3 regions of the Peribacillus sp. B2I2 genome follow, and region 2 is predicted to be linked to each of the others. Evidence: riboswitches for the same ligand, from Rfam matches in the RefSeq annotation. Region 2 holds a riboswitch; each other region holds the start of a gene.

Region 1 (7,766 bases), 710 kb from region 2:
TCTACATGGAATTCTTTAGCCACCAAGATGGCCGCCAATGCATTAAGAACATTATGTTGGCCTAAAACAGGTATCTCATAGTCGATTTCCTTTTCATCAGATGCGATTGTAAACGTTGTACTGTCTGACCCTTGGTTAATGGTCTGCGGAAATAAATCATTTTGTTCTGTACGTCCAAAAGATATTACGTTTAAATCAGGAAAATCCTTTTTGATTCCACTGCGAAGCAATGGTTCATCACCATGATATATGAGCGTTCCATCTTCCGCCAAACCTTCGACAATTTCCAGCTTCGCATTCGCTATTTCCTCGCGTGATCCTAAATCCAATAAATGTGATTCACCGATATTGGTAATGATCGCTACATCTGGCTTTGCCATTTTGGATAAGAACTCGATTTCACCGCGGCTGCTCATTCCCATTTCCAAAACAGCGGCTTCAGTATCCTCTTCCATAGAAAGCACCGTTAGTGGTAAACCTAGATGATTATTGAAGTTACCATTGGTTTTATGAACTTTATAGGTAGTCGCCAGCAATGCAGCCGTCATATCTTTCGTAGTCGTCTTACCGTTACTGCCTGTTATCCCAATGACTTTTATATTCAATTGCTCACGGTAAGCACGCGCTAATTGCTGAAGTGCTTTTTCGGTATTTTCAACAATGACTATCGGTAAATCATTAGGGGGATTCGGAACATCCCTTTGCCAAAAAGAAGCCGACGCTCCTTGCGCTATAGCTTGCTTGACATACTGATGGCCGTCAACCTGCCCACCCTTAAGAGGAATGAACAAACAACCTTCCTTAACCGTTCTTGAATCGATGGTAACCCCATTGATCCCTATGGTCTGGAATGGAGTGATATCATTCAATCCATTTGCCATTTCATGTACTTGTTTTAACGTTCTCTTTATCATTTTGCTCCTCCTACATTCATCGAACCGGTAACCGCTCTCTTCTTCCATTAACCAAACGAAGCAGAAACCAGTGTTAATCGCACCGGCTCCTGCTGATTGGATCCATCAAATCAATTTTTGAAGGATTGTGAAGTTTACTGATACATTACCTGCATGGTCAAACTGTATATTTAATTTGTTGTTTTTCTTGATGACGTTCCAAGGCAAGTTTCACGAGTTTTTCAATTAATGTTGGATAGTCGACACCTGTGTGTTTCCACAATAACGGAAACATGCTGAATGGAGTGAACCCAGGCATTGTATTCACTTCATTAATATAGATTTGGCCCTCTTCCGTCAAGAAGAAATCAGCTCGAACCAATCCAGAGCAATCCAATGACTTAAAGGCCGTAATGGCCATTTCGGATAAAGCTGCATACTCGCTTTCCTTTATCTCCGCTGGGATGACCATTGCGGAATTACCGTCAACGTATTTTGCTGAATAATCATAGAAGGCAAAATCTTTCTTAGGGATGATTTCCCCTGCCACTGAACAAGACGGGTCATCATTACCAAGGATGCCAAACTCGAGTTCACGAGCTATTACCCCTTCTTCAATGATGATCTTCCTATCGAATTGAAAAGCTTCCACTACCGCTTTTTCCAATTCATCAGCATCATTACATTTGCTGATACCGACACTCGAGCCTAAGTTAGCGGGTTTGACAAAGCATGGGTACCCCAATTCATCCGCTACCTTTTTAATGGCGCTTTCAGTATTTTTCTCCCATTCAGAACGAATGAACCAAGTATATTTAACTTGTGGTAGTCCCGCCTGGGCAAAAATATTTTTCATGATAACCTTATCCATTCCAGCTGATGAGGCTAAAACGCCATTACCCACATAAGGAAGATTCAATAGTTCCAGCATCCCTTGCACGGTTCCATCTTCTCCATTTGGTCCGTGAAGCAATGGGAAAATTACGTCATACCCTGTTGATTCACTATTTTCATCAGTTGAATGCGCTTGTAAGGCAAGAGGCGAGCTCGATTTTTCCGGTGAAAAAGTCAAAGCCTCCACACTCTCAGCAGGTCCTGTCAACTTCGGTCCATTAATCCATGAACCCTCTTTTGTTATGTAAATCGGATATATATCAAACTTTGCTAAATCGAGAGCTTTAATGACTGCTAAAGCCGTCTGCATAGAAACTTCATGCTCCGCAGATTTTCCACCATAAAGCAAACCAAGTTTAGTTTTCATGAGTATTACCCTCCAATATTCTTTTAACCATGTTCATTGTATCATTTTACACTAAAACGGATAAAGCGAAACTTCCATCATTGATGCTTTTCCAATGATGGTTAGTTGAGCCAATCGGGCATTTACAGGCTGTTGGCCCACCACATTTCTTTTTCATTACATTTGCCATCCGTTCCCTTACAGCCTGTTAATGCGGGGTAAAGCGAAACTTCCATCATTGATGCTTTTCCAATGATTACTACAAACAAGTGGAACACAGGTTAAATTCGCCACGTCCTGTGGCAACACCTGTGCTAGCACATCCTGTGCATCGCAATCGGGCATTTACAGGCTGTTGGCCCACCACATTTCTTTTTCATTACATTTGCCATCCGTTCCCTTACAGCCTGTTAATGCGGGGTAAAGCGAAACTTCCATCATTGATGCTTTTCCAATGATTACTACAAACAAGTGGAACACAGGTTAAATTCGCCACGTCCTGTGGCAACACCTGTGCTAGCACATCCTGTGCGTCGCAATCGGGCATTTACAGGCTGTTGGCCACCACATTTCTTTTTCATTACATTTGCCCATTCGCTTCCCTTACAGCCTGTTAATGCGGGGTAAAGCGAAACTTCCATCATTGATGCTTTTCCAATGATTACTACAAACAAGTGGAACACAGGTTAAATTCGCCACGTCCTGTGGCAACACCTGTGCTAGCACATCCTGTGCATCGCAATCGGGCATTTACAGGCTGTTGGCCCACCACTTTTCTTTTTCATTACATTTGCCCATTCGCTTCCCTTACAGCCTGTTAATGCGGGGTAAAGCGAAACTTCCATAATTGTCTCTTTTCCAATGATTATAGGCCAACCCACTTCAGTGCGTCGTCCTCTCTAATCTTTTATGCATGAAATAGTAAGTCTTAAACCTAAAATATTCCAGGAGTTTAATAATCCAATCCACCAATCTGGAAGTTAGGATAATCAGGATAATTATTTATTTTTTATAATGCTTTCCCATACTTTTTCTTTTCGATTGAACGTAATAAAGACATCCGGCTCCTTAATATTTCTATCCGAAAAGTCATCATGCATCTCATCCATATTTAAATAATCCCCTACGACCCATGCCGGTATCTCAATCTTCGTTCTTGAGTACTTAACATGCCGAAAGGAAAAAATGAGCCCCTCTGCCAGAATATGAGCCAAAGAAGAAATCATTTCTGGAGGGATGGCCGTCAGTTCTCTTTTCTTTCTGATTCCAAGCCACGACCTCTCCACTTTTAATGGCTCCAGCTTTAACGGAATCAGGCTTCCTAACATCATATAATATGTCGAAAGAGAACGAAAATAAATTTTATTGAACCAGCCGTCATCCTGGGCAAGGTACACAAATTGATTATTCAATTTACGGTAAAATGGAGGTTCCAGATGGGTTTTTGCATGCCCTAAATATAAGAGTTCCGCTATTTCCCTGCCATCCAATTCATCCAGCCCTTCAGCTTCTTCAAAATCAATCCAACAGAAATCTCCATATGCCCGGACATTTTCTTTAACGAGCTTCGCAATATCCTCAGATGAAGCGCTCTCAAGCAGGACATTCAAATTGTATTCCCCACCATCGAATTGATGTTTCAATAATAAAATGGAATCCATGGTATATGGCAGCGAATAAACAAATTCGCGGAAATTGAGTCCATTAAAAAGGACAAACCGTTCAGAAGCCTGCATATGCATATATAAGATATCATTGTTATCACTCTTCATAACCTGATCCCCTCCGAGCTCTCAATCAATAATGTTATTTTATCAAACTTTTGGGTTTTCACGTAAGTTATATAACCCAGAATATTAATCATCATCAGCATCGTCTATATAATGTGAAACCCGTCTCTATATTCACCTATAAGGTCAAGGAACGAGTTCGACAATATCAAATATCTATATTATAGAAAAAATTAAAATTTGGAGGAATTGACGATGGATAAAATTGAAAAAGGTTTTATCAATAATTCTTTACATGAGGCCGCTTCACTTTATGCTGATGCAACAAAAAATTTTGATCTTTGGCAATCAGAAAAATATGCATTCGAAAAATATTTATATCAGGATGATACAATCCTTGATATTGGCTGTGGAACTGGAAGATCCACATTTGCACTGTATAAAAAAGGATTTCAAAGTATAACGGGATTCGATATAACACCTGCCATGCTTCATGAAACCGAAAAAATATCGTACGAATATAACCGATATACCCTTTATCCTTGGCGATGCAACGAAACTCCCTTTCAACAATTCATCATTCGATAAAGCAATCTTCGCTTTTAATGGTTTAATGAAAATTCCCCAGCGAAAAAACCGTACATTAGCTTTAAAAGAAATCAATCGTATTTTAAAACCAGAAGGCATTTTCATTTTCACAACACACGACCGTGATAAAAACGAATATTATATGAATTTCTGGGAACAAGAGGAAATTATTTGGTGTGAAGGTAAACAAGATGAGAGGCTTTATGAGTTTGGGGATATTTTCACATTCGGAAAGACACCTCAAAAAGATACTTACCTCCATATCCCAACACAACTTGAAGTACTTGATGGCCTTGAAGAAGCAGGGTTTACAGTCATCGAGACCTTTTACAGAAGTGAATTATTCCATGAAAGCGATGATGTAAACGTTTTCCCTTCTGATTGCCGCTTCTGGATGTTCAAAAATAAGGTACATTTTTTAAAATTCAAAAAAAAATCCAGAGTGGCATATCACTCTGGATTTTTTGCATTAAGAAACTTGTTCTAGTTCTTTATCGGAAGGAGGGTTGAATTGACCTTCCCATTTAGAGATGACGATTGCTGCAAGTGAATTACCAATAACGTTTACTACTGTACGTCCCATATCAAGAATACGGTCGATACCAGCAATAAATGCTAGACCTTCAATAGGAATACCAACTGTTCCTAATGTCGCTAAAAGAACTACGAAAGATACACCTGGTACACCAGCAATCCCCTTAGACGTGATCATTAACACTAGCATTAGCGTAATTTGCTCATACGCGCTTAAATCAATTCCGTACATTTGAGCGATGAAGATAGCTGCTAACGCTTGGTATAATGTAGAACCATCAAGGTTAAAAGAGTATCCAGTCGGAATAACAAATGTAGCAATATGTTTCGGACATCCCGCTTTCTCCATTTTTTCCATGATTTTCGGAAGAACAGCTTCTGAACTTGCTGTAGAGAACGCAAGAATCAATTCTTCTTTTAGAAGTTTAATCAACGTAAAGATATTGAATCCTACAAATTTCGCAATAAGACCCAGAATGACAATTACAAAGAAAATCATTGTTCCGTATACAGAAAGCGCTAACTTACCTAACGGAATTAAAGATTCCAGACCGAACTTGGAGATGGTCACACCGATTAGTGCAAATACCCCGATTGGAGCGAATTTCATGACCATATTTGTTAGGTAAAACATTCCTTCAGCTGTTCCTTGGAAGAAACGGAATACTGGTTTACCTTTTTCACCGATAGCCGCAATACTAAGCCCAAACAATACGGAGAAGAAAATGATCGCTAGCATATCGCCTTCTACCATAGCTTTAACTGGATTGGATGGCACAATGTGAACAAGTGTATCTACAAACGACTCATGCTGCTTAGTTTCTGCTGTATCAACATAAGTGGAGATATCAGTTTGTTCCAGATTATTCATATTTACACCAGCACCAGGCTGAATGATATTCGCGGAAATTAAACCAACAGCAATCGCAATCATAGTTACCACAACAAAGTATGATAGTGATTTAGCACCTAGTTTACCTACTGCTTTCAAATCACCTACACCCGCAACAGCAACGATAAGGCTTGATACAATGATTGGCACAACAATCATTTTAATCATTCGTAGGAAAATGTCACCGAATGGCTGTAAAAAGTTTTGAGCTGTCTCATTACCATAAAAAATGGCACCCACGATAATTCCTAGAATTAAACCAATGAAAATTTGGCTAGCTAAACTTAATTTAAATTTCTTCATATACTTTCCTCACCTTCCATAAAGTCTTTGATGCAAAAACATTTTGTCTCGGTAAGGGAAACAAGATACTAATAAAAGAAAGTAATTTTTCTTTTTTTGAAAAACTCTGTCTTTACGCCGAAAAAAAAGACACTTCATGTGTCGATTTCTTATTGGCGTGAATATTCACACATGTTCCCTTAAAGACGCTGACGAGGTTAGCTGTCGGGTTAGGAATTGGAAACACAAATGCCCTTTCATTTCTGAATTCACCCCTAGCGGATAATAAAATCCACAATAATGGGTCCCCCGTTCTTGGAATAAGATTAAGCGAGTTAACTTATAATAAAATATTATACTAAAAATGTTAATCTGTAAATATTTATTCGCATTCATTCTTGAAAAAACCTTAAAACATGTCTGAATATTCTGCCTTAATGACTATTGTACCTATAATTCCATTGCCCGATTTTATACATATAAGTTATATGGATATATAAATAATACCAAATTGCACCTCTCTTCTTATTAAAGAAGCAGTTATTTTTCCAAAATGCCAAGTAACAGATATCTTACTTTTTCCCTAGAGGTGAATTTCTTATAAGTTTTAGTTTTCACTTTTTCAAATTGAATTGGAGTAATAAAATAAGAATGGTTCTTCACTACCCTATTCGGTTCTAATAGGATGACGTCACCTACGGACGGTCCCTTTATGAGTTCTTGCTTTCCTTCAGCTTTAAGTCCTTTTGTGATGTAGTGTTTATCCACAAAGCCTTTTTTAGTCAACTTGTAGACATGCGGCTGTTTTTTGTAATGGACTGCCTCTATAGGAATGGAGGGTACACCCGCTTTCTCATTGGTTATTACAGTAAGATTGACTTTGGATCCCACCAACAAAGGTTCGGTTTCTTCACCTTCAGGTTCGATTAAAGCCTGAAATGGAAATCTGTTATCTTTTTTTATGGACGGCTCTTCTGCCGGATAGGAATGGATACGGCCAATCTTTCCTTTCAAAGTCTTTTTTGAGTCAGAAGAACTTGCTTTTATAGTCATGCCCACTTCAGCCTTTTTCATCTCCTCTTCGGAGAAATCACCTTCAATTGCCATATTTGTCGAAACAATGGATATAATGGGATTATTCAGGTTTTCATTGATATTCTTAACTACACCATCAGCCTCACTCGTCGTCACAATCGCGCTGGACTGCTCCTCAATAGACCTTAATTTAGCATCAAGCATTTTAACTTTTTCATTCAAACTGTTTTTTTCGAGTTCCTGCTTGTACAATTCTTGCTCAATATTACTTTTAATAAGGTCTGAAGAGCTTGTTGTTATATCGATATTCAAGTTTCTTTCCACTGAATCATCAATGACCGCCTTATCGGGATCACGGGTCAATGTCCCTTGATAAGACCTCAACTTCCCTAAGTATTGGTCAATCCCTACAATTTCTCCCTCAGCGGCAGCTTTCTCCGATTCTACATTCGCTTTAAGCGCATCAAGTTCGGTTGCCGTATACTCAAACAACGAGGAGCCAGCCGTTACCACATCACCTTCTTTTACAAGGAATTTCTTAAAATCATTCTTCTTGGTATCGAAATAGATAT
Region 2 (7,766 bases):
CGTTTCATGGCGAAATCAATTGATGCTTGAAGAAAGCCGAATTTATCCCCGACGTCATATCGATGTCCATCAATGATATACGAATATAATGGTTCCTTTTTTAGCAAAAGATCCAAAGCTTCGGTAAGCTGGATTTCCCCCTTAGGATCTGGCTGTAAGGTTTCGAGGATTTCAAAAATGGCAGGCGATAAAATATATCGGCCAATAATCGCCTGTGTTGAGGGTGCCTCCTCAACTTTTGGCTTTTCCACTAAGTTTTTTACCAGAAATAAATCCTCATATTGTTCTTGAAAATTTACAATCCCATACTTGGATACATCGGCAGGTAACACTTCCTTACATCCGATAATGCTCGCTCGAACCTTGTTATACCGTTCCATTAACTGCTTCAAGGCTGGGACCCGGCTATCCACGATATCATCACCTAACAGGACTGCAAAAGGTTCGTCTCCAATAAACGTTTTGGCACATAAAACTGCATGCCCCAGACCCAATGGTTCCTTTTGTCTTACATAGTGAATATCCACCATATTGGAAATGTTCTCCACGGTCTTTAGCAGATCATTTTGTCCTTTCTTTTGTAAAAGCATTTCAAGCTCAATGGATTTATCGAAATGATCTTCGATGGCACGTTTGTTTTTCCCTGTAACGATGATAATATCTGTAATCCCTGATTGTACCGCTTCCTCGATAATATATTGAATGGTCGGCTTATCGACAATCGGCAGCATTTCCTTTGGTTGAGCTTTCGTAGCGGGTAAAAATCGTGTTCCTAAACCGGCTGCTGGAATCACGGCTTTCTTTATCATAGCCCAGCCCCTTTTTAAGGTTCTTTTATCTCGCTTTTCGTTCTACCGTTCATTTTATGTGTTCATTGGTTGACCTATATCAAAAAAGGTTAAAATAAATTCCTGAAAAAGAATAGATTTACCATTGAAGCAAATATTATTGATATATGAATTTTGGTCAAGAGGTGTATATTTTGCCAATTGAAAATCAAGAGAGAAAACAAATCCTTTTTGCCTTACTTGTCATTGTTTTATATCTTTCCCCTTTATTCATCCTTGGAGAAAATGCGCATATTCGTGTACATGATAATTTGGATTCCAACATTGCCTGGTATAAAGTGCTTTCTGAGAGCGGTGAATTATTCGGTGCAATAGACGCCAAAATTCCACAGATTATGAATGGGCTGCCACGAAATGCGTTTGGCAGTGAATTCAGTATCATCGTGTGGCTGTATGCACTTTTCCCGACAATGGTTGCATATGCAATAAGCCAGGCATTAACAAGATTCATTGCTTTCTTTGGTATGTATATCCTATTAAAAAAACATTTGGTTACAGGGCGCCAATCAGGATGGATTAGGGTTGGAACATCCTTGGCCTTTGCCCTTACCCCATTTTGGCCATCGGGAATGCTCAGTACTCTTGGGATGCCGCTAGCCCTTTGGGCTTTTTTGAATATCCGCAGCAAGGACCATTCGTGGAAGAATTATTTGGTCCTTACACTTTTACCGCTTTATTCAAGCATCGTGCTTGGCTTTTTCTTTTTTCTTGTTGCAATGGGCTTCCTTTGGATATCGGATGTGATCAGGAAAAAAGGGTGGAATTTAAGGTTTCTACTTTCAATCGTGTATATGACGGTCATTTTTGGTCTGGTCGAGTATCGGCTGGTCGCTTCCTTCATTTTTGATTCGGAGCCGAACAGCAGAGATGAATATTTTCATGCAAGGCTGCCGCTCGAGTGGGTCATCAAGCTTACTTTCAAAAATTTCGTCCTTGGACATACGCATGTCATGACTGTACATGCGCTTATCATTCTGCCGATTACAGTCTTTGCCCTTTATATCATTTTGACCAAAAAGCTATGGAGACAGGAAAAGATATTTGTTTTTTTGTTCGGCTTGAATTTTATGCTTTCCGCGTGGTACGCATTTTGGTTTTATAAAGGCTGGCTTCCTTTAACGGAAAGGTTCCACACCTTGGATACCTTTAATTTTGCCAGATTTCACTTTTTAAGGCCAATGGTGATTTACTTGGGGTTTGCCCTCGCGATAAAAATCATCTGGGAGCACAGCGATTATGCCAAGAAAACCCTTTCAATATTCATAGCCGTTCAAATTATGATCTTAATGGGTTTCAATGAAGAAATCACTCACAATAAAAAACCATCTTTTAAAGAGTTCTATGCAGAAAGTCTTTTTCAAGAAATAAAAGATCATATTGGCCTTCCACAGGAAGAATATCGGGTAGCGAGCATTGGCCTACATCCTGCGATTGCCCAATTTAATGGGTTTTACACGCTTGATAGCTATAACAATTTCTATCCGCTTACTTACAAACATCAATTTCGTCAAATAATTGAAAACGAATTGGCTAAGAATAAAAACATCAAAATCTACTTTGATGAATGGGGAGGGCGTTGTTACCTATTTACCGATGAGCTTGGGAAGCATTATATGTTCAAGAAAGGCTCGAAGAAAGAGCTGGAAAATTTGGAACTTAATGTCGATGCGTATAAAGGGTTAGGTGGCAAGTATATATTTTCTGCTATACCAATCAACAATGCGAAGGAAAACGGGTTGGTACTAGAAAGGATTTTCACAAAGAAAGGAAGTATCTGGAAAATTCATTTATACAGAGTCACGTGAAAAGGGGGGAATATTGTGAATTCACCGATAGTAACGATTGTTGTACCTTGTTATAACGAAGAAAGCGTTTTGCAGGATACCATTTCCCAACTTTGTGGATTGGTGAGGGGTTTAGTCGAAGAAAAAGTTGTATCCGATAAAAGTAAAATTCTATTGGTTGATGATGGAAGCAAAGATCAAACATGGAAGATCATTTATAAAGAAACGATTAACAATGAATTTGTTCGTGGGCTAAAGCTTTCCCGGAATGCAGGTCATCAAAATGCACTTCTGGCAGGAATGTTTACAGCCAATGAAGCCTCGGATTGTGTGATTTCCATTGATGCAGATTTGCAGGATGATATTCAAGTCATCCCTGAATTCATTCGGAAATTCAATGAAGGTTGTGAAATTGTATATGGTGTCCGCCAGAAAAGGGACCTTGATTCATTTTTTAAACGAACATCTGCAACTGGTTTTTATAAATTGATGAACAAGATGGGGGTTAACCTTATCTATAATCATGCCGATTTCCGGCTAATGAGCAAAAGGGCGATCGTGGAGCTGGAACAGTTTGAAGAAACGAATCTTTTTTTACGGGGAATCGTCCCGCTCATTGGGTTCAAGACGGACTCTGTTTATTATGACAGAAAAGAAAGATTGGCTGGGGAAACGAAGTATCCATTAAAGAAGATGGTTGCCTTTGCGCTTGATGGCATTACTTCTTTTTCAGTTACGCCGATCCGGCTTGTATTATGGCTAGGATGTCTTTCCTTTTTCATTAGCTTACTCTTTGGGTCATACTTTTTATGGTTAAAGTTTTATGGACAGACCGAAACGGGCTGGACCTCATTAATTACCTCCATATGGTTGATCGGTGGACTGCAGTTGATTGCTGTCGGCTTGATTGGGGAATATATCGGTAAAATATATAATGAATCCAAACGCCGGCCTAAATATATTGTTGATCTGGATCTATTTAATCCGCTCGATTTAACAAAACGGGAGCAACTAGACAATGAACGGAACAGTATTGAAAAACTATCTAAAACACACTAATTCCTTTATCCGCTTTTTATTGGTTGGAATAGTCAATACAGCGGTTGGACTTTCCATCATGCTTTTTCTCATGAATGTTCTTGATTTATCTTACTGGATCTCCACCTTTTTCGGCAATGGTACGGGAGCTGTAACGAGTTTTCTGTTGAACAGGACATTTACCTTTAAAAGCGATATAGACTTGCGGAGAGGAGTTGCCCGTTTCTTTTGCGTCATCCTGATTTGTTATTCCGCCGCTTATTCTTTAGGACAGGCCATTGCAGAATCGATGGAAGGATTCGTTCATTTATCCATACAGCAAAATGTGGCTGTACTCATTGGAACAATCTTTTATACAGTACTTAACTATATTGGCCAGAAATACTTTGTCTTTAAGAAAAGTAATTTGAGACCAATTCAAGAAGGAAGGAACTAATTAGAGTGGATCATTGGGAATAATGAATAATGCCCTCTGATTGGATGGAAATTAAAGTTGACTATCCAAACGGGGGCAGATCTGTTTAGTGGGAAAGCGAATTAGTTGATTGACTAGAAAGGTATTCAGTTTCGTTTTTCGCTGTCTCCGGTGGCTGATGATTTTTCCTTTTGTGGACCGCCATATTGTTCATTGATCCGTTAATGCTTTGACCTGAAAATTTTCATCAGATATTATTTGTTTTTTTCTTCTTTTTTAGACATGTCATTCACCTCTTTCCTTCCTTCAATCATTTGTTTTGATGACTTATGTAATATACGTCATGAACAAAACCTCACTAACAATAAATTATTCTTTTTCCGTGTAAAATTTTCATTTACTTTTCCATTTCACGGGAGTATGATAATCAACAGTTTCATATTTCTAAATCGCTTAAACCTTATGGTACGGGGGACCCGTTATAGGGATTGTTTTTCAATCCAAGGGGTGAATCCTTTCAAGGTAAAGGTAGGGCTACTCTTAGGTCCGAATCCGACAGCTAACCTCGTAAGCGTTATATGAGAAGGAAGGTGGAGCTTGTCAGACAAAAAAATTGATGTCTACAGGTCTATTTAGCTATGACTTGTAGGCATTTTTCTATTTCGTCTTGTTTTTTGCAATAACTGGGGGAACATAAATTTATAACTAAAATATGGTGGTGAATACTTGATGTTATCTTCTATAAAGAGGTTCTTGATAGGGAGACCTTTAAAATCAAATGCACTTGGCGAGCAAAAGCTAAACAAAACTAAGGCTTTGGCCATCCTATCTTCTGATGCATTGTCTTCGGTTGCTTATGGACCGGAACAAATATTGATCGTTCTCATCACGGTCGGTGCCGCGGCATTCTGGTATTCAATCCCGATAGCAATCGGGGTATTGATCCTGTTAACGGCCTTGATCTTGTCCTATACACAAATCATTTTTGCCTATCCCCATGGCGGGGGAGCCTATGTGGTTTCAAAAAAGAATTTAGGCATCAATCCAGGGTTGATAGCTGGAGGATCCTTATTGGTCGATTATATATTAACTGTCGCTGTAAGTGTTTCTGCAGGAACGGATGCCATCACGTCCGCTTTTCCAGGCCTGCATTCATATAATGTCGGCATAGCCATCATTTTCGTCATTCTACTTACCATCCTAAATCTTAGGGGGGTTACGGAGTCGGCCTCTGTTTTGGCCTATCCGGTGTACCTATTCGTTTTAGCATTGTTCATCTTGATTGGTGTAGGAATATACCAGATCTTGACAGGTGGAGTTTCACCGGAATTGCACGCGCCAATTGGGACCCCGGTAGCGGGCATTAGTTTATTTATACTGCTAAGAGCATTTGCATCAGGCAGCTCCGCATTGACAGGAGTCGAAGCGATTTCCAATGCGATCCCGAACTTTAAAGATCCAGCCCCGAATAATGCTGCAAAAACTTTAATAGCGATGGGGTCCTTACTAGCTGTATTATTTTCGGGAATCGTATTCTTAGCCTATTATTTAAGCATTGTTCCCAGCGCAGAGGTCACGGTCGTCTCGCAGATTGCTGAAGAAATCTTTGGACGGAATTTCATGTATTTCTTCATTCAAGGTACGACTGCATTGATCTTGATACTGGCCGCAAATACTGGCTATTCGGCATTCCCGCTGCTTGCGGTAAATCTTGCAAAGGATAAATTCATACCAAGGGCGTTTACGATTAGAGGGGACCGATTAGGATATTCCAATGGAATTATCATACTGGGGCTTGCGTCCATCATCTTAATAGTCGCATTTAAAGGACATACAGAAAATCTAATTCCCCTTTATGCTGTAGGGGTATTTATACCATTTACGCTGTCCCAGACCGGGATGATCGTTAAATGGCTCCGCGAAAAGCCAAAAGGCTGGGTGGTTAAATTAACCATTAATTCAATTGGTGCCATTATTAGCCTGGTCGTCACGATGATATTCTTTTTAACCAAATTTACGCAGGTATGGTCTGTTTTGATTTTTTTACCAATCATCATTTTAATTTTTCATCGAATAAGAAAGCATTATGAAGCAGTTGGTGACCAACTGAGGATTACAACTTGTGAGCCCATCTTACCAATAGAAGGGAATATCATTCTTGTCCCTGTGGCGGGTATAACTCATGTGGTTGAGAATTCCTTAAATTATGCTAAATCTCTTTCAGCAAATCAGATCATTGCCGTTTATGTTGCTTTTGAAAGAGAAGATGAAAAGAAATTCGAAGAAAAATGGAAAAAGTGGCAGCCTGATGTTAGACTCGTCACACTGAACTCTTATTACAGAAGCATCATTCAGCCATTAACTAAGTTTGTGGATACAGTTGAACATAAGGCGAGTGAATCTAACTATAAAGTTACAGTGATCATCCCGCAATTCATTCCGAAGAAGGGATGGCACAATATTCTTCATAACCAATCAAGTTTACTGATCCGTGCCTACTTACTTTATAGAAGAAATGTAGTTATTACGACAGTGCCATATCATTTGAAGAAGTAATTTAAGAATAGAAGCAGACCTTGATCAGGTTTGCTCAGACTGTAGGTAAATTCGAAGAAAGCGAATTTGCCTACAGTTTTTTTCTTTAAAAAACGTTCCAGTTGTTTTCAGAAATCCGCTCCCTATCCCGCCGACTGTATGCCAAGCCACCTCGCCGCAAGCGTTTCTGGTGCTCGTCTAGCCAGTTATTCGGCAGGAGTGTCGCAAATTTCTTCAATCTATTGGGGGTTTCATAAAACAGTAAAGACCATTTTAATAAATCATAGTTAGGGATGAGACCATTCCGAACTCCCTTTTGTCGACAAGCTGAGCAAACCTTGATAGGGTTTGCTTCTTTTTATTTTCACCCTAGAAACTTACAGAGAGTCAAGTGTTCTGTAAGTTGGACATTGGAACGGAAGGGTGGTTTTTGAACACTTCATAAAATTACCAAGGTTCAATTTAAATAATGCGAACATATTAAAAAGAAGACTTAATGAAATTTTCGCTATAGATTGGAACTTACATATATGGGGGTTTAAGATGGATATATTATTAGCTCTCTTGCCGGCATTATTCTGGGGAAGCATCGTTCTATTTAATGTGAAACTGGGGGGAGGACCTTACAGTCAAACATTAGGTACAACGATTGGCGCCTTGATTTTCTCAATTGGTGTTTATATTTTTGCCGATATTAAGTTATCCCTATTGGTATTTGGTGTCGGGGTCGTTTCTGGATTGTTTTGGGCCGTGGGACAAGCTAATCAGCTTAAGAGCATCGATTTAATGGGTGTTTCCAAAACGATGCCGATATCAACTGGATTGCAGCTCATTTCAACCACTTTATTTGGGGTCATTGTTTTTCACGAATGGTCTACAATGAAAGCGGTCATTTTAGGCGTTTTGGCATTGGTTTTCATTATTATAGGAATTGTTTTGACCTCCTTGGAAGATAAAGAATCAAAAGAAGGCAAATCGGGAAACTTGAAGAAAGGAATTGTTATTCTCCTCATCTCGACATTCGGTTATTTGGTCTATGTGGTCGTGGCCCGTCTTTTTGATGTTGATGGCTGGTCAGCGTTGTTCCCTCAAGCGATCGGGATGGTGATAGGCGGTCTATTATTGACCTTTAAACATAAGCCGTTT
Region 3 (7,766 bases), 3.8 Mb from region 2:
ATTCTTTCCTTAGAAAACTTCTCAGCAGCCGTTACTTGAAAATCCGCTTGTTTCAATGCTTTAACCAGAGTTTCATCACTACCTGTAACAACGATTTCCAAATCACTCGCTTCTGTATCGAAAATAAAATACATGAGCGTTAAAATGAGCAATGGAGCAAGGAAAAATAAAGCGAGTGTCCTCCGATCCCGGCGCATCTGCTGTATAATTCGAGTAACAAGAGAGGCAATTCTCATGATAGTCCACCTCCAATCCTCAAAAAAACATCATCAAGCGTTTCCACTACATATTGTGTTTTTAAAGCTGCTGGTGTTCCTGATGCGATTATTTCACCTTCACGGAGCATCGCCAGTTTATCGCATCGTTCCGCCTCATCCATCACATGAGTCGTGATGATGATCGTCTTATGATCTTCATTTCTTAAACGTTCAAGTTCCTGCCAAATGGATTGTTTCAGCAAAGGGTCTATCCCTACGGTCGGTTCATCCAAAATGAGGATCTCCGGGTTTTGGATGAGTGCTACCGCCAGTGACAGACGCCGTTTCATCCCACCGGAATAATACGCTACCCGAACGTTCAAATCATTCGTCAATTGTACGATTTCAGCTGCATATCGAATGCGTTCCCTTCGCTCCTTTTTCGATAAACGGTAAAGCTTCGCAAAAAATGCGAGATTTTCAGCTCCCGTCAGTTCTGTATATAAAGCATCGGACTGTGCCATATAGCCGACATCCATTAACAGTGCTTCATTTGGCACTTCATGATCAAGAACCGTGACTTTACCCGCATCGGGCTTAATCAATCCGACAATCATTTTAATCAAGGTCGTCTTTCCACATCCGGATGGACCTAGCAAGCCGAAAATCCCATTTTTTTCTATATTCAGGTTCAATGGCTGAATGACCTTTTTATGGTGAAAACCTTTAGCAATTCCTTCAATGGAAATAGCATTTTTCATTGTACACACATCCTTCCTCTTTAATTGACACGGTGTTGAGTGTATCATCATTCTAAGGTAGCATTTGGTCTAATACAATCAACATATTTGGAAAAAATGTTAAGTGAAGGAGACATTTCATGGGATCGATTCATGAGGATATGGTACATAAAACGAAACTGCAGATACAACATCATTTTATTGCACTCGTAGAGGCAGAGGGGTTCTCACATGTAACAGTGAAGAAAATTGCGGAACGCGCTAACATTAATCGGGGCACATTTTATTTGCATTATACGGATAAATATGAATTGATGGATCACTTACAGCAGGAATTGTTAAATGAACTTCAAACACGGATTACTGCCATTCTGCCGAAAGAGGCTTTTTTGGCTCTTCATCATCAACAACTTTACCCGCCCTTCGTAGCAATTTTTCAATTCATTAGTGAACATGCACATGCATTAAGGGCCATTCTTGGTGATCAGGGCGATCCTTCTTTTGCAAAAAAAATAAAGCGTGTATTCGGTGAAGTGCTGTTGGAGCGACTAATCAGCCAGCATCCAGCAGCAAAAGATGAGGCGTTTCGTAAGTATATGCATGCCTTCATGACATCAGCGATTTTAGGCGTGATACAGGAGTGGCTGGAGAATTGCGACGGCCAAACGGTGGAAGAAATGGCGAAAATTCATTTTCAAATCTTGAACTTCATCAGCCAAGTGCGGACATTCGTTCAATGAACTTTTTATAAGAGGCATGTTCCATTTACATGCCTTTTATAAAAAGTTACATCTTTTCCCCGGCATTCCCAACGGAATAATACCTGCTCTTCGAGACCTTCATACTAAGTATGGACAGTAAAATTGATACGGCGAACATGATCATGGTACCTGAAATGACCACCAACCTAATCGAAATGAAATGAGCTGAGACACCAACAATCGCTGTAGTCATGATGATCAGTAAAGCTTCCAACAAGCCAAAAATACTTCCAACCCTCCCCATAATCTCCACTGGAATATTATTTTGATAAAATGTTTGAAATCCTGTGTTGGCAAAAGCCAGTGAAAAGGCAATGATGAAAAATCCGATGGCGGCCATCGAAAAGGAATTTGAAAGGGCATAGATCACATAACCTATCGATACAAATAAAGATCCAAGTCCAATTAGGTACGATATTGGTATTTTATTGATGAATACCGCATTGACTATTGCACCCGCAATGATGCCTGCCCCGGCGATGCTTACAAGGAATCCGTAATCGCTGTCCGACAAAAGGAGCACGGCCTTGGCAAACACCGCTTCTTGGGAATCCATGGCCGTTTCCATTACTACCATACAGCTGAATAAGAAATAAATGAGCATGATATAGGAAAATTTCCGGCTGAAGTCCATGACGATGCCCCAATCCTTTTTCATGATGGTCCAAGACAGGTAATGACTGGATTGTTCAAGGGAACGTTCCCTTTCAAGATCGGGCATGAATAGAGTGATGATGCCGGATAATAATAAGGCAGCCGCGTTAATGTAAATGGCTAAAACGGGTGTACCGATCAAGAAAAGGAGACCCGCTATCGCAGGTCCAATCAAAAAAGCCCCAGAATCCATTAAGCTTCGTAACGAGTTAAATCGTTTCCTCTGTTCAATGGGTATTAATTTTGTTATATAAGATCTTGATGTCGTTCCGAACATGGCCCCTGCCATATTGATCACGAAGACAAGGGAGTAGATGACCCAAATAGAAGAAGTCAATGGCAGCAAGGCTATGAATACCGCTCGAAATAGGTCAAGTGCCACCATTAGATTTCGCTTATTTATCCGGTCGATCACGCTGCCTGCCCAAACATTCGTAAATATGGCAGCCATCGGTTTAACGATATAAAGTCCAGCTACCGCTAAAGCTGAATCAGTCATATCCAGCACGATTAAATTAAGTGCAATAAAATAAACCCATGCACCAAAGTTGGAAATCCCGATCCCGCACAATAGGATGGAAGGATATTTCCAAGCTACTAATGAATTTTTTAATGTCAACGCTTCTCCTCCTTAGAAAAAGAAATATAAACAATAAAAAAATCCCATCCCCAGGAAAGGCTTCTCGGGGGACGAGATCAATAGTGCGGTGTTACTACGCACCATAACGGAAGTTCCCGTCACAGCATCCCCTTCCCATACTGGAGAATTGCTTCAATTTATGCTTACTCCTTCCAGTTGACGGTGCTCTCTGATATGTGGTCATTCCATTTGCTTTCTCTTCATTACATCCAGATTCATCATTTTTCTAAATTTTAACATTATTGTATTAATAGTGTAAACGTCATAATTTTCAACGCAAAAAAACTCATTCAAAAATAAATGAGTTTAAAAGCAAAACAAGTTATGGATTTTTCGCTCTAGTTCCCGGATAGTACACAGGATGACATAATTTCAGTTGATTTACCTTAGAGAAAACAATTTTAACAACGGATTCTTTTTCTTATCCGTTATCCTTAACTCATTCATTATGATTTGATCCTCATGATCGGCTATCCATTTCCTAAGTGCATCTTTATCCTGGCATTGTGTTAAATATGTCTGTCCACCCTTGCCTGTAGCGTTAATAACATATCTATTGAACGTCTTCTCCATAATTGCCCGCCTTTTTTATAAAATGTTTGAAACCTTTAAATAAGAATGCCATACTTTTTTTCTTTATGATTTTCAAAAGAAAAATAATTTATTTATATTAGAAAATAGATTTGCAATGACATGTTCTGCTTGAAAGTATTGAATAAAGTACATCGATGTTGGTCATCATAATCGCCTTAATCGAACCTATCATAATGTGCTAACTAATATTTGTCAATACGTTTTTAAAATGTAAATAAAACGTAAATTTTCAGTCTTGTTAAAGAAATATTTTTTTACACTTTAGGGGTTTACAACTGCTAAATGATGGGAGTAGAATACGTTTATCAATTTAATGCATTTCGGCCAAAACTCAAGGGAATTGAGTACGGAGGACCCAATCATTTGGGGTTAATTCTGCCTTGCAGAAGGGATGAGATCAGCTCTTTCGCCATCCTACCCGTCAGCTAACTTCGTCGGCTAAAGCGAAGGAGGTCATAAGACCGCCTATTTCGGGAGCTTTTTTTGCACTCTTTTTGTGACAAAAAAGCCTTTCGATGTTTTCGCAGGTCTTTTTATTATGCTTTGAAAAAGATTTATAAAGAGGATTGATGGTTAAGATTTCATAAGTTTTACACAATATTTTTATAGGTAGGGATGATCATTTGATAAAAGCAAAAAATTTATTGGATCCGCCAAAAATCCTTGTACTCGGCTTTGCCATCCTGATACTTATTGGGGCCTATTTGCTGACCCTGCCGATTTCGACTGAAAATGGGAATGGCCTTTCTTTTCTGGATGCTTTATTCACATCAACCTCCGCTACATGTGTAACAGGGCTTGTGGTGGTTGATACGGGAACGACTTTCACCACCTTTGGTGAGTTGGTCATCTTAACACTGATTCAGATAGGCGGCCTAGGGTTCATGACATTTGCCACGTTTTTCTTTTTCTTATTAGGCAAAAAGATTTCTTTAAAAGGCAGGTTACTCTTGCAGGAGTCCTTAAATAATCTATCCATGGCAGGTGTAGTCAAGTTAGTAAAACGGCTTTTAATTTTCACGGCCATCATTGAAGGCGTGGGTGCCCTTATCTTATCAATCCGCTTTTCTTTTGACATGCCAGTCGGCAAGGCGATCTATTACGGGGTTTTTCATTCCATATCGAATTTCAATAACGCCGGCTTTGATTTAATGGGGGAATTCAGGAGTTTGACCCCTTATGTATCGGACCCATTCGTAACCCTTACCGTCGCCTTCCTCATCACGTTTGGCGGAATAGGTTTTATCGTAATGAATGAACTATACGAATATCGTGAAACCCATCGTTTATCCGTACATACGAAGGTTGTTCTGATGACTAGCTTGACCCTTACAATCGTAGGCGCAATTTTAATCTTTTTATTCGAGTTCGGTAATGCCAAAACATTGCAGCCTTTATCTTTCATGGGTAAAGCGTTATCATCTTTATTTCAATCGGTTTCACCAAGGACAGCAGGCTCCAATACGTTGAATATCCCTGATTTAACTCAACCTACATTACTGCTCATCATTTTCTTGATGTTCGTTGGGGCTTCACCCGGATCGACTGGCGGCGGGATTAAAACAACAACATTTGCGACGCTTCTTGGAACGGTTTGGTCACAGATTAAAGGAAAGGATGATGTAGTATTATTCCGTCACCGCATTTTGAATGAAACCATCTTTAAAGCATTATCCGTTACTTTCATCGGGGTCTTCCTCGTTTCAATCATTTCCATTCTGCTGACCATCACAGAAAGCGGAAGTGATTTCTTGATGATTTTATTTGAAGCCACTTCAGCATTCGCCACAGTGGGACTTTCAATGGGTTTGACTCCCGAATTATCACCGGTTGGCCGGATGCTTATCATTTTCACGATGTTTGCAGGCCGGGTGGGTCCTTTGACTTTGGCCTTTGCCATCGCAATGAGGCGTAAGCCAGATCCCTTCCGTCATCCAAAAGGGAAAATCATGATTGGTTAACCAAAACTGAAGGAGTGTAAATGATGGGAAAACGACAATATGCCGTGATCGGTTTAGGCAGATTCGGAAGTAGTGTGGCAGATAGATTATATACCGCTGGCCAAGAGGTATTGGGTATTGATATCAGCGAGGAAAGAGTCGAGAATGCGGAACTGAGCGTTACCCATGCAGTCATGGCGGATACCACTGAAGAAGAGACATTGAAATCCATCGGAATCCGTAATTTCGATTGTGTCATCGTAGCCATCGGAAATGATATGCAATCAAGCATTTTGACTACCTTGCTTTTAAAAGAGCTTGGGGTCAAAAAGGTCATTGCCAAAGCACTTAATAAAAATCACGGTCAGGTGCTCACTAAAGTTGGTGCCGACTGGGTCATCTATCCTGAGAGGGATATGGGGGAACGGGTCGCGAATCAACTCCTGTTCCCTAACATGCTGAACTATATAGAGCTGTCTAAAGAATACAATATCGAGGAAATCATCCTCCCCATGAGCATGAAGGGAAAAAGCCTCAGGGAACTTGATTTACGCGCAAAATATAATATCAGCGTCATTGCCATCGTGAGTAACGGAGAAATTATCATAGCACCGTCACCAGATCAGGATATCCATGAAAAAGATATGCTTTTGGTCGTTGGCAATAAAGAAGACCTAGCCGTCTTTGCAAATATTGAATAATCCGGCAGGTTCCGGCTCTTGCCTTATGGAGCCCGCCACCTATTTTGAATGTAGCATCACCTATACATGCGAGAAGACCGCCATATGGAGGTCTTCTCGCTGAAATTTATAACGAGCATACCCTTGGCATGTATATGTATGTATTATTTTATCGTACTGATCGCTTGGGCAAGAGTGGACTTTATCGTCACTTTATCAAAAGGCAGTTGAAGCTTAACGGCGGTCATGGCTATTTCCGGCCGAAGTCCTGAAAGGGTTGTATGAATTCCGATCAAATGTAAGGATTCAATCAATTGAGACAGTTGGTGGGCGGATGCACTATCTATTGCATGAACGCCCGATAGGTCAATGAAAAGCCTGGTGACATTTTTTTCAGCGCACTTTTGTAAGGTGTTTTCAAGCAAGGACATGCCCCTCGTCGTGTCAATATCGCCTATCAGGGGAAGCAACGCGGTATTATCTTTAAGGGAAATGATGGGCGTGCTCAATTCATCGATCGTGGCCTGTTGGGCTTTCATAATTTTATTGGCATATTTATGATTCGCTTCCGTAAACCTCTCCATCACTTCACTGAACACCTTGACCACTATCCGATACCAGGAATTTACTTCCTCCCGTGTATATCGATCTCCATGCAATCCCACAAATCGGTCAATGTAATCCAGATATTGCTCTTGCGTTCGAAAAAACTCCCTCAATATAAAATAGATGGGTGTGTTTAAATGCTGCTCATCCTGACCGATATCTTCAATCCACTCATCAAGACGCTTAAAGAATTCCCTTTCCTCTGTAACAAATATCTGAAAGAAATGTAAGTGGAATTCATTATTTTGTTGCTTCAGTTTTTTAATCACTTTGGGATCGGGTGAGCTATAAACCCCCGACTTATCATTTTTATTCAATGTTGCGTACCAATCCTCAGTCAATTGAGCTGCCTCACCTAATAAAAAGGAATATAGTTCTTTATTTCTGTGCATAAACTCCTCCACCTATTTAATTTTTTTATAATATCTAATGCTATTAAAGACTGAATCAGCATTGTCAGGGTATTGAAAGTTAACCGTTTTATCAACAAAAGAAGCATCGAAGATAACCGCTTCAATACTTAAGATCCCATGCCAATGGTCCCTTCATTCCATATACCTTCCCAGCTGTTTTTGAAACCATACAACCACTGATTTTTCAAAAAAAAAATCTGCAAGAACATTCATCTATCATTCTGGTAAAGCAGCATTCACCAAATCGTATTTTTTTGTTATAGTTTACCATTTTTATTTTTTGTTAACAAATTCACCGCCATCCTGCCCCTTTTCTTTATCACGTAAAAAAGGACCTGATCCCAGATCCTCCGTTCAGTGACATTGAGCTATACTATCCACATAACCTAATTAACACTATGAGAATTACCTTTTCATAAATATTGCGGTCCATAAACCCTGCACCCCAAAGGTTTCATCAGATTGTTCCATTTTCCTCATTTTACGTATTTCCACCACTTCAAAATCCTTGAAGATCATTCTAAGTTTTTCTTCAGTAAAA

The links. A riboswitch is a leader RNA that binds a small molecule or an ion and turns the genes downstream of it on or off. The one in region 2 is predicted to bind cyclic di-AMP.
Region 1: linked by a shared signal. The riboswitch ahead of ABIE66_RS01320 (cation:dicarboxylate symporter family transporter) and the one ahead of ABIE66_RS04845 (APC family permease) in region 2 are both predicted to bind cyclic di-AMP.
Region 3: linked by a shared signal. The riboswitch ahead of ABIE66_RS23780 (TrkH family potassium uptake protein) and the one ahead of ABIE66_RS04845 (APC family permease) in region 2 are both predicted to bind cyclic di-AMP.

The regions. Positions count from the first base shown of each region.
Region 1 is NZ_JBGCCB010000001.1:245,414-253,179, reverse strand. It holds gene ABIE66_RS01345 (UDP-N-acetylmuramoyl-tripeptide--D-alanyl-D-alanine ligase) at 1-914, opposite strand, end outside; gene ABIE66_RS01340 (D-alanine--D-alanine ligase) at 1,072-2,154, opposite strand; gene ABIE66_RS01335 (hypothetical protein) at 3,132-3,905, opposite strand; gene ABIE66_RS01330 (class I SAM-dependent methyltransferase) at 4,119-4,451, shown strand; gene ABIE66_RS01325 (class I SAM-dependent methyltransferase) at 4,357-4,938, shown strand; gene ABIE66_RS01320 (cation:dicarboxylate symporter family transporter) at 4,921-6,180, opposite strand; cyclic di-AMP (ydaO/yuaA leader) riboswitch at 6,352-6,502, opposite strand; gene ABIE66_RS01315 (efflux RND transporter periplasmic adaptor subunit) at 6,700-7,766, opposite strand, start outside.
Region 2 is NZ_JBGCCB010000001.1:955,706-963,471, forward strand. It holds gene galU (UTP--glucose-1-phosphate uridylyltransferase GalU) at 1-809, opposite strand, end outside; gene ABIE66_RS04830 (DUF6044 family protein) at 956-2,653, shown strand; gene ABIE66_RS04835 (glycosyltransferase family 2 protein) at 2,669-3,691, shown strand; gene ABIE66_RS04840 (GtrA family protein) at 3,651-4,106, shown strand; cyclic di-AMP (ydaO/yuaA leader) riboswitch at 4,526-4,675, shown strand; gene ABIE66_RS04845 (APC family permease) at 4,815-6,641, shown strand; gene ABIE66_RS04850 (RhaT/GlcU family sugar-proton symporter) at 7,164-7,766, shown strand, end outside.
Region 3 is NZ_JBGCCB010000001.1:4,781,297-4,789,062, forward strand. It holds gene ABIE66_RS23755 (ABC transporter permease) at 1-236, opposite strand, end outside; gene ABIE66_RS23760 (ABC transporter ATP-binding protein) at 233-958, opposite strand; gene ABIE66_RS23765 (TetR/AcrR family transcriptional regulator) at 1,078-1,677, shown strand; gene ABIE66_RS23770 (MFS transporter) at 1,724-2,971, opposite strand; gene ABIE66_RS23775 (hypothetical protein) at 3,374-3,565, opposite strand; cyclic di-AMP (ydaO/yuaA leader) riboswitch at 3,899-4,041, shown strand; gene ABIE66_RS23780 (TrkH family potassium uptake protein) at 4,210-5,547, shown strand; gene ABIE66_RS23785 (potassium channel family protein) at 5,571-6,227, shown strand; gene ABIE66_RS23790 (STAS domain-containing protein) at 6,371-7,204, opposite strand; gene ABIE66_RS23795 (class I SAM-dependent methyltransferase) at 7,631-7,766, opposite strand, start outside.